One region of the Pseudomonas sp. MRSN 12121 genome, then DNA from elsewhere that is predicted to be linked to it. Evidence: predicted binding sites of a transcription regulator. Region 1 holds the regulator's gene; each other region holds the start of a gene.

Evidence for each region. The regulator FliA, encoded in region 1, starts transcription of late flagellar genes. The targets are predictions, from matches to a motif close to CTAAAGTTTNNNNNNNNNNNGCCGNTAA.
Region 2: the regulator FliA is predicted to act here: its motif matches at 1,659-1,686, upstream of TO66_RS20735 (methyl-accepting chemotaxis protein).
Region 3: the regulator FliA is predicted to act here: its motif matches at 1,426-1,453, upstream of TO66_RS05675 (methyl-accepting chemotaxis protein).

Annotation. Positions count from the first base shown of each region.
Region 1 covers NZ_CP010892.1:1,816,517-1,819,792, forward strand. Annotated here, with positions in the region: gene flhF (flagellar biosynthesis protein FlhF) at 1-529, shown strand, start outside; gene fleN (flagellar synthesis regulator FleN) at 648-1,478, shown strand; gene fliA (RNA polymerase sigma factor FliA) at 1,475-2,215, shown strand; gene TO66_RS08255 (chemotaxis response regulator CheY) at 2,375-2,746, shown strand; gene TO66_RS08260 (protein phosphatase CheZ) at 2,778-3,276, shown strand, end outside.
Region 2 covers NZ_CP010892.1:4,560,067-4,563,342, reverse strand. Annotated here, with positions in the region: gene TO66_RS20740 (Na+/H+ antiporter family protein) at 208-1,524, shown strand; gene TO66_RS20735 (methyl-accepting chemotaxis protein) at 1,725-3,276, shown strand, end outside.
Region 3 covers NZ_CP010892.1:1,269,667-1,272,942, reverse strand. Annotated here, with positions in the region: gene TO66_RS05675 (methyl-accepting chemotaxis protein) at 1-1,270, opposite strand, end outside; gene TO66_RS05670 (tellurite resistance TerB family protein) at 1,503-2,228, opposite strand; gene TO66_RS05665 (LysR family transcriptional regulator) at 2,419-3,276, shown strand, end outside.

The sequences.
Region 1 (3,276 bases):
CCAGGAGCAGCTCAAGACCCTGGGACGCATCCTCAATGTCTCGGTGACCCATGTCGACCCAGGCCAGTCCCTGGCCCAGGCCCTTGATCCGCTGCTGCGCAAGCGCGTGGTGCTGATCGATACCGCCGGCCTGCAAGCCAGTGACCCGGCCTTGCGCATGCAGCTGGAAAGCCTGGCCGGCCGCGGCATCCGGGCAAAAAATTATCTGGTCCTGGCAACCACCAGCCAGAAACAGGTTCTAACCGCCGCATACCACAGCTACAAGCGCTGCGGGCTGGCCGGCTGCATCCTGACTAAACTGGATGAAACCGCCAGTCTTGGCGAAGTGTTGAGCCTGGCCATCGGTCACGAACTGCCTGTCGCCTACCTGACCGATGGTCCGCGGATTCCGGATGACCTGCACTTGCCGCGTCGTCACCAGCTGGTCAGTCGCGCGGTGAGCGTGCAGATGCAGGAAGAACCCAGCGAGGAAGCCATGGCCGACATGTTCGCTGACCTCTACCACAACCCGACCAAGCGGGTTGGCTGAGGGAATCATGAAAAGATTGCAATGTACCTACATCGATGGTCTGCCAGGCATTGTTCCGTTGGTGAACGCGCAGCCAGTTATGTGGCCCCGTCTAAGTAAGACAAGGTAAAGAAAGAACATGGGCAGCATGCATCCCGTACAGGTGATCGCGGTGACCGGCGGCAAAGGTGGCGTCGGCAAGACTAACGTGTCAGTGAACTTGTCCCTGGCCCTAGCGGAGCTCGGCCGGCGCGTCATGCTGCTGGACGCCGACCTGGGCCTGGCCAATGTCGACGTGCTGTTGGGGCTGACGCCCAAACGGACCCTCGCCGATGTCATCGAAGGCCGCTGCGAGCTGCGCGACGTACTGCTGCAAGGGCCGGGCGGCATCCGCATCGTGCCCGCGGCATCCGGCACCCAGAGCATGGTGCACCTGAGCCCGGCGCAGCATGCCGGCTTGATCCAGGCGTTCAGCGACATCGGCGACAACCTCGATGTCCTGGTGATCGATACCGCCGCCGGCATCGGCGACTCGGTGGTCAGCTTTGTCCGCGCCGCGCAGGAAGTGTTGCTGGTGGTCTGCGACGAGCCGACCTCAATCACCGACGCCTACGCGCTGATCAAGCTGCTCAACCGCGACTACGGCATGAACCGCTTCCGCGTGCTCGCCAACATGGCGCAGAGCCCGCAGGAAGGCCGCAACCTGTTCGCCAAGTTGACCAAGGTCACGGATCGCTTCCTCGACGTCGCCCTACAATATGTCGGTGCCGTGCCTTACGACGAATGCGTGCGCAAGGCCGTGCAGAAGCAGCGTGCGGTCTATGAGGCATTCCCCCGTTCGAAGTGCGCGCTGGCCTTCAAGGCCATTGCACAGAAAGTCGATACCTGGCCGTTGCCGGCCAATCCACGTGGGCATCTTGAATTTTTCGTCGAGCGGCTAGTGCATCAGACAGCAGGGCCGGTGCTATGAGCGCCAGCGGCTACAACCTTTACAAAAAGTCGGCACGCGACAGCCAGTACGAACTGATCGAGCGCTACGCGCCCCTGGTCAAGCGTATTGCCTATCACCTGCTGGCGCGCCTGCCGGCCAGCGTGCAGGTCGAGGACCTGATCCAGGCTGGCATGATCGGCCTGCTCGAGGTATCGACCAAGTACGACGCGAGCAAGGGCGCGAGTTTCGAGACCTACGCCGGTATCCGTATCCGTGGGGCGATGCTCGACGAGGTCCGCAAGGGTGACTGGGCGCCGCGCTCGGTACACCGCAATACCCGCATGGTGAGCGACGCGATCCGTGCAATTGAAGCTAAAACCGGTCGCGACGCTAAAGATCATGAAGTTGCGGCCGAACTTCAATTGAGTCTCGATGATTATTACGGGATTTTGAACGACACCTTGGGCAGTCGCCTGTTCAGCTTCGACGACCTGTTACAGGACGGCGAGCATGAAGGGCTGCATGAGGATGGCGCGAGTGCTCATCTCGAGCCGTCGCGCGACCTGGAGGACGAACGTTTCCAGGCCGCTCTGGCGGACGCGATTGCCAATTTGCCGGAGCGTGAGCGACTGGTCTTGGCGCTGTACTACGACGAAGAGCTGAACCTCAAGGAAATCGGTGAGGTCCTGGGGGTCAGCGAATCGCGGGTCAGCCAGTTACACAGCCAGTGCGCGGCCCGTTTGCGGGGGCGTTTGGGGGAGTGGCGAGCGCGCTGACAGGCAGTGTGGGGACACTGCGGACGAGACTGGCACGACGTTGTCGGTCTTGCGGTGTGTATTCCATGCAGTCGTTGAGTGCTCTGCCTGATTGATTGAATGGCGCGTCCAGCTGCTGGGCGCGTTTAAGACTGCTTGGAGGTCGAATTGGACAAGAACATGAAAATCCTCATCGTTGATGACTTCTCAACGATGCGGCGGATCATAAAAAACCTGTTGCGTGACCTGGGTTTCACCAACACGGTCGAGGCTGACGATGGCACCACCGCCATTCCGGTTCTCAACAGCGGAAGCATCGACTTTCTGGTAACGGACTGGAACATGCCCGGCATGACCGGTATCGATCTGCTGCGCCATGTGCGCGCCGATGAAAAACTCAAGCACCTGCCGGTACTCATGGTGACCGCCGAGGCCAAGCGCGAACAGATCATCGAAGCGGCCCAGGCCGGGGTAAACGGTTATGTGGTCAAGCCCTTCACGGCCCAGGCGTTGAAAGAGAAGATCGAGAAGATCTTCGAACGCATCGGTTGATGTGTGGAACCATTCCGCCACGGGGGGAGCTATGGAGCACAACGAATCTTCATTGGGCGACTTTGAGTCGACCCTGAAAAAACACGCAGTGGAACTGGTCGACAGCCTGGAAAAAGGCAAGTTCGGCGAAGCAGTGCAACTGATCCATGAGCTCAACCAGACCCGTGACCGCGGCCTGTACCGGGAGGTCGGCAAGCTCACTCGCGAACTGCATAGCGCCATCGTCAATTTCCAGATTGACCCGCATATGCCGCAAGCCGAGGAAGTGTCGCAGATCACCGATGCCACCGAGCGCCTGTCCTATGTGGTCAAGCTGACCGAGGCCGCGGCCAACCGCACCATGGACCTGGTCGAGAGCGCCACCCCGTTGGTCAACGGCCTGAGCAGCGAAGCCCAGGCCCTGAGTGCCGACTGGGGGCGTTTCATGCGCCGCGAGCTGGGTGCCGACGAGTTCCGCGATCTGGCCCGCCGTGTGGATGGTTTCCTGACCCGCAGCGAGCAGGAGACGCGCGCTGTATCGAGCAACCTCA
Region 2 (3,276 bases), 2.7 Mb from region 1:
CTTGGGCCGGGTAGCCGCCGGCGCCGGCGGCGACAGGAAACGCATGGGCAGCGGACCGCCGGTTTTGACAAGCGTTGCCCGCTGCTGCAAAGTGCGCGCCCTCTAACAAGACCCTCCTTTTCGATCCGGCGTCGGCAGTCGTTGCCCTCTGGCCGGACTCATTTCCTTGGCGGCGTTTTCCCGTCGCAGTGCCATGAGGTAACGATGATTAATGCAGTAATTGCCGCGGTTGGCGTGATGCTGATCCTCAGCCTGTCCCGCGTGCATGTGGTGATCGCGCTGATCGTGGGCGCGCTGGTGGGAGGCTTGACCGGCGGCCTGGGGATCGAGGCGACGCTCAAGGCGTTCAACAACGGCCTGGGCGGCGGGGCGACCGTGGCCTTGTCCTACGCCTTGCTCGGCGCGTTCGCGGTGGCGATCGCCAAGTCCGGCCTGGCCCACGCCCTGGCGGACAAGATCCTGCTGCTGGTGGACCGCCAGGACAGCCAGGGTGGCGGCAGCGTCAAATGGCTGTTGATCGGCCTGTTGTGGGTGGTGGCCATCGCGTCGCAGAACATCCTGCCGATCCATATCGCCTTTATCCCGCTGCTGGTGCCGCCGCTGCTGTATGTGCTGAGCAAGCTGCAACTGGACCGGCGGTTGATCGCCTGTGTCATCACCTTCGGCCTGATCACCCCGTACATGTTCCTGCCGGTGGGCTTCGGCAACATCTTCCTCAACGAGATCCTGCTGGCCAACGTCGCCCGCAGCGGCGTGGACGTCAGCGATATCAACGTCACCCATGCCATGGGCATCCCGGCGCTGGGCATGGTCTTCGGCCTGTTGCTGGCCTTTGTCAGCTACCGCAAGAAGCGCGTGTACGACCTGGAACTGATCGAGAAGGTCGAGCAGGTGACGGTGCAGTACAACCCGCGCACGCTGCTGGTGGCGGGCCTGGCGATCGTGGCGGCCTTCGTCATCCAGCTGTTGCTGGACTCGATGATTATCGGGGCGCTGGCCGGTTTCCTGATCTTCTCGGTGTCGGGCATCGTGCGCTGGCGCGAGACCGACGACCTGTTCACCGAAGGCATGAAGATGATGGCGATGATCGGCTTCATCATGATCGCCGCCGCCGGTTTCGCCGAGGTCATGAAGGCCACCGGCGAGGTGAAGGGGCTGGTGGAATCCTCGGCCAGCTGGATCGGTCACAGCAAGGGCGTGGGCGCGTTGCTGATGCTGCTGGTGGGGCTGCTGGTGACCATGGGCATCGGCTCGTCGTTCTCCACGGTGCCGATCCTGGCGACCATCTTCGTGCCGCTGTGCGTGCAACTGGGCTTCAGCCCGCTGGCGATCGTCTGCATCGTCGGCACCGCCGGCGCCCTGGGCGATGCCGGTTCGCCGGCTTCGGACTCGACCCTGGGGCCGACCTCCGGCCTGAACATCGACGGCCAGCACCACCATATCTGGGACACCGTGGTCCCGACCTTCCTGCACTACAACCTGCCGCTGCTGGCCTTTGGCTGGGTGGCGGCGATGGTGCTCTGAGCCTGCGGGGCTTCAGCGGCACCGTGCTGTCTTCATCGCGAGCAAGCTTCGCTCCTACAAGGGCCTTGCCTGTAGGAGCGAAGCTTGCTCGCGAAAAATCTCAGGGACACTGCGTGTCCACAGATCCTTCGCTGCTCAACTTTTGATCCGGCGTGCCGTTAAGGCGGTATCACGCCAACAAAATCAAGAGTGAACCTCCTATGCGCCTAAGTCTGAAGGGCAAAGTCCTGGCCCTCGCGGTCCTCCCGGTCCTGCTGTTCGCGCTGGTCATCAGCCTGACCACGGTCTTCATGCTCAGGGAACAGGCGCGCAAGGAGGTGGACGAGACCCGCCAGCGCCTGCTCGGCGAGGCCAAGACCACCCTGCAGAGCTATGTGGAAGTCGCCCTGAGCACCATCCGCCCGCTCTACGACGCGGCGGCGCCCGGCGATACGGCGGCTCGCGCCCAGGTGGTGAAGCTGCTGTCGAACATCACCTACGGCAAGGACGGTTACTTCTTCGGCTACGACTCCGAGACGGTGCGCCTGTTCAAGGGCAACAGCCCGGACGGCGTCGGCAAGAGCTTCAAGGACAACCGCGACCCCAACGGCGTGTACGTCAACCGCGAGCTGGTCAAGGTCGGCAAGGACGGCACCCACTATGTGCAGTACAGCTCGACCCAGCCGGGCAGCGACGTGCTGGTGCCGAAGCTGGGCTACACCGAATACCTGGCCAAGTGGGACCTGGTGGTCGGCTCGTCGGTGAACCTGGACGGCATCGACGCCCAGGTGGCCGAGGTCGAGGCCAGCGTCAACCAGCGCATGCGCGGCATGGTCCTGAGCATCGTCGGCATCGCCGTGGTGGTGCTGCTGGTGATCGCCGCCCTCGGCATGCTGGTGGCCAACACCATCCTGCGGCCGCTGAACCTGATGAAGCTCAACCTCGACGATATCGCCGCCGGCGAGGGCGACCTGACCCGGCGCCTGGCAATCACCAGCCAGGACGAACTGGGGGATCTGGCCGGCTCCTTCAACCGTTTCGTCGACAAGATCCACGGCCTGGTGCGGCAGATCACCGAGATGACCGGCCAGTTGACCGGCCTGGTGACCCAGGTGTCCGAGCAGGCGCAGCGTTCCGAGCAGGCGATGGAGCGTCAGCGCCACGAGACCGACCAGGTGGCCACGGCGATCAACCAAATGTCCTCGGCCGCCCAGGAAGTGGCGCGCAGTGCCCAGGGCGCGGCGGTGGCGGCGCAGCAGACCGACGAGGAAGGCCAGGCGGCCAAGCGCGTGGTGGACGGCAGCATCCAGCAGATCCATGCCCTGGTCAGCGACATCCGCAGCAGCGGCACCTCCCTGGACAGCCTGCAGAAGGACGTGGCGTCGATCGTCAGCGTGCTGGATGTGATCCGCTCGATCGCCGAGCAGACCAACCTGCTGGCCCTCAACGCGGCCATCGAGGCGGCGCGGGCCGGTGAGGCCGGGCGCGGGTTCGCGGTGGTGGCCGACGAGGTCCGGGCACTCGCCAGCCGCACCCAGCAGAGCACCCAGGAAATCCAGGGCATGATCGACCGCCTGCAACAGGGCACGCGCACCGCGGTGGAAGCCATGCGCCGCTCCAGCGATGCCGGCGACGGCACCTCGCACCAGGCCAACGAGGCCGGGGCGTCGCTGGATGCCATGGCGCAGTTGATCGGCACCATCAACTCGATGAACGCGCAGATCGCCAGCGCCGCCGAAGAGCAGACCGCGGTGGCCGAAGAGATCAACCGCA
Region 3 (3,276 bases), 550 kb from region 1:
AGGTGGCGACCGCGGTCTGGTCCGCCAGGCGCCGCACTTCGGTGGCCACCACAGCGAAGCCGCGGCCGTATTCACCGGCCTTCTCGGCTTCGATCGCGGCGTTGAGCGACAGCAGGTTGGTCTGGTCGGCGACCTTGACGATGGTCACCACCACCTGGTTGATGTTGCCGGCCTTCTCGTTGAGGATCGCCAGCTTGGCGTTGACCAGGTCGGCCGCGCCCATCACCGAGTGCATGGTGTCTTCCATCCGCGCCAGGCCCTGCTGGCCGGAACCGGCGAGCACCGAAGCCTGGTCGGCGGCGCTGGAAACTTCGGTCATGGTGCGCACCAGGTCGCGGGAGGTGGCCGCGATCTCCCGTGAGGTGGCGCCGATTTCGGTGGTGGTCGCCGCGGTCTCGGTGGCGGTCGCCTGCTGCTGCTTGGAGGTGGCGGCAATCTCGGTGACCGAAGTGGTGACCTGGACCGAGGAACGCTGCGCCTGGGACACCAGGGAATTGAGTTCGCTCATCATGTCGTTGAAGCCGGTTTCCACGGCGCCGAACTCGTCCTTGCGCTCCAGGTTCAGGCGGCGGGTCAGGTCGCCCGTGCGCATCACCTCGAGGATCTGCACGATACGGTTCATCGGCGACATGATCGCGCGCATCAGCAACAGGCCGCACAGGCCGGCCACCAGCACGGCCACCAGCAGGGAAACGCCCATGCTGATCTTGGCCGCGGCCACGGCGTCGTCGATCTGCGCCGCCGCCGAATCGGCCACCGCCTTGTTCTCGTCGATGATGTCGTTGAGCTTCATCCGGCCGGTGACCCAGGCGGGGGTCAACTGCTCGTTGAACAGCTTCACCGCGTCGTCTTCCTTGTTGCGCACATGCAGGTCGAGCACGGCGGCCTGGACCTGGAGGAAGTGCTCGTGCAACTTCTCGAACTCATCGAATTCGTTCTGGTCCTGCCGGGTGGTGATGGTGCTCTTGTAGCTGGCCAGGTATTGCCTCAGGCGCAGCTCGAAGCTCTTGAAGTTCGCCTCGTCCTCGGCGGTGATCCCCTGGCCTTCCTTCATGCCGATGAGTTCCTGGGTGTGCAGGTAACTGTCGACCCATGCGCCGCGGATCATGGAACTGAAATAGCTCCCGGGAATGGCATCGGAACGCATGCGCTCTTCACCCGCTTCGATCTTCAGCAGGCGGGAGTACGAGGTTATGACCATCAGCAACATGATGGTGATAATCACCGCAAAGCTCGCCAAAATGCGTTGGCGCAACGTCCAGTTCTTCACAGTCAGTCCTCGGGGCCATTCAAATGGTGGGGAGTATAGCCGAGGGCGTGCCATCCTTAATCAGCGTGTTGCGCACCACGTCTCACTCAGAGCGAAAGGCAGGGTTCACTCCGGACGGCTACTTTCCGTCAGATGAGTCTGACGCCGCCAGTGGCGTTTCGGCAAAATCGGGAGCCATTTCAGCCATCGCAGAGGGCGCACCCGGCATTCGTCCCGACGCGCCCGACAGCCATCAGGCACTGGCCTGGCGAACCTGCTTTTCCAGTTCGAGCTTCAACCCCGGTTCCAGCTTGAGCTGACGCGCCAGCTCATTCAGGTAAGCCTTCTCCATGAAGTTTTCCTCGTCCACCAGCATCACGCTGGCGACGTACATTTCCGCGGCCATTTCCGGCGTGCCGGCGGCCCGTGCCACATCCACCGGGTCCAGGGGCTTGTTGAGCTCGGCGTGCAACCAGCGCTGCAGCTCCTGATCATTGTCCAGGCGGGTGAATTCGCCCTCGATCAAGGCCCGCTCGCGCTCATCGATATGGCCATCGGCCTTGGCCGCCGCCACCAGCGCCTTGAGGATCGCCTGGCTGTGCTGCTCGACCTGTTGCGCAGGCAGGCGGTCGAGAGTCTGCGGCTCGGTCCGGGGTGCACCGGCCTGCTGCGCCTGCCAGTTGCCGTAGGCCTTGTAGGCGATCACCCCCAGTGCCGCCAGGCCGCCGTAGGTCAGGGCCTTGCCACCGAACTTGCGGGCTTTCTTGTTGCCCAGCAGCAAGCCCATGGCCCCGGCGGCCAGCGCGCCGCCACCGGCCCCGGACAACAGGCTGCCCAGCCCGCCGGAATTGCCGCCGAGCAAGCCGCCCAACGCGCCTTTGTCGGCGTCGGAGGCCTTGTTCGGCTGCGCGCCGGCCTTGTTCTGCAACAGCTCCTGGCCGGACTTGAGCAATTGGTCGAGTAATCCACGGGTATTCATACAAACCTCCAGACAGGTGAGTCGAGGGAACAGATAAGGCCACCAGCCTAGATCGAAGTGCCCGGCGCCTGGGTCCGAGTGTGCTTCCAGATGTTGCTTCGCCTCGGGCCATCGAGGTCGTGGACAGCCATTCGATTAAAGCGATATATACTCGAAAACATCGATAAAAGCGCCAGCCTGGTGATTACCCATGATGACCCTGCGCCAGATCCGTCATTTCATCGCCGTGGCCGAGACCGGCTCGATCTCGGCCGCCGCCCAGGCGGTGTTCATCTCCCAGTCGACCCTGACCCTGGCGATCCAGCAACTGGAGCAGGAAATCGGCGTCGGCCTGTTCAACCGCCACGCCAAGGGCATGACCCTGACCCACCAGGGCCACCAGTTCCTGCGCCAGGCGCACCTGATCCTGGCTACCGTCGACAACGCCAAGCGCAGCCTGCAACAGAGCACCGACCAGGTCGCCGGCCAGTTGACCGTCGGCGTGACCAGCCTGGTGGCCGGTTATTACCTGGCGGATCTGCTCACGCGTTTCCAGCGCGCCTATCCGAACGTGGAGATCCGCGTGATGGAGGACGAGCGCCCCTACATCGAACACCTGCTGGTGAGCGGCGAAATCGACGTCGGGGTGCTGATCCTCTCCAATCTCGAGGACCGCCATGCCCTGCAGACCGAAGTCCTGACCCACTCCCCGCACCGCCTGTGGCTGCCGGCCCAGCATCCGCTGCTGGAACACGACAGCATCAACCTGGCGGATGTCGCCCGCGAGCCGCTGATCCAGCTCAATGTCGATGAAATGGACCGCAACGCCCAGCGCCTGTGGTCCGGCGCCGGCCTGCAGCCGCGCGTCACCCTGCGCACCGCCTCCACCGAAGCGGTGCGCAGCCTGGTGGCCGCCGGGCTCGGGGTGTCGATCCAGCCGGACATGACCTACCGCCCCTGGTCGCTGGAGGGCGACATCATCGAGGCCCGGCCCATCGCCGACCTGAGCCAGACCCTCGACGTCGGCCTGGCCTGGCGCCGCGGCACGGCCCGGCCGGCGCTGGTCGAC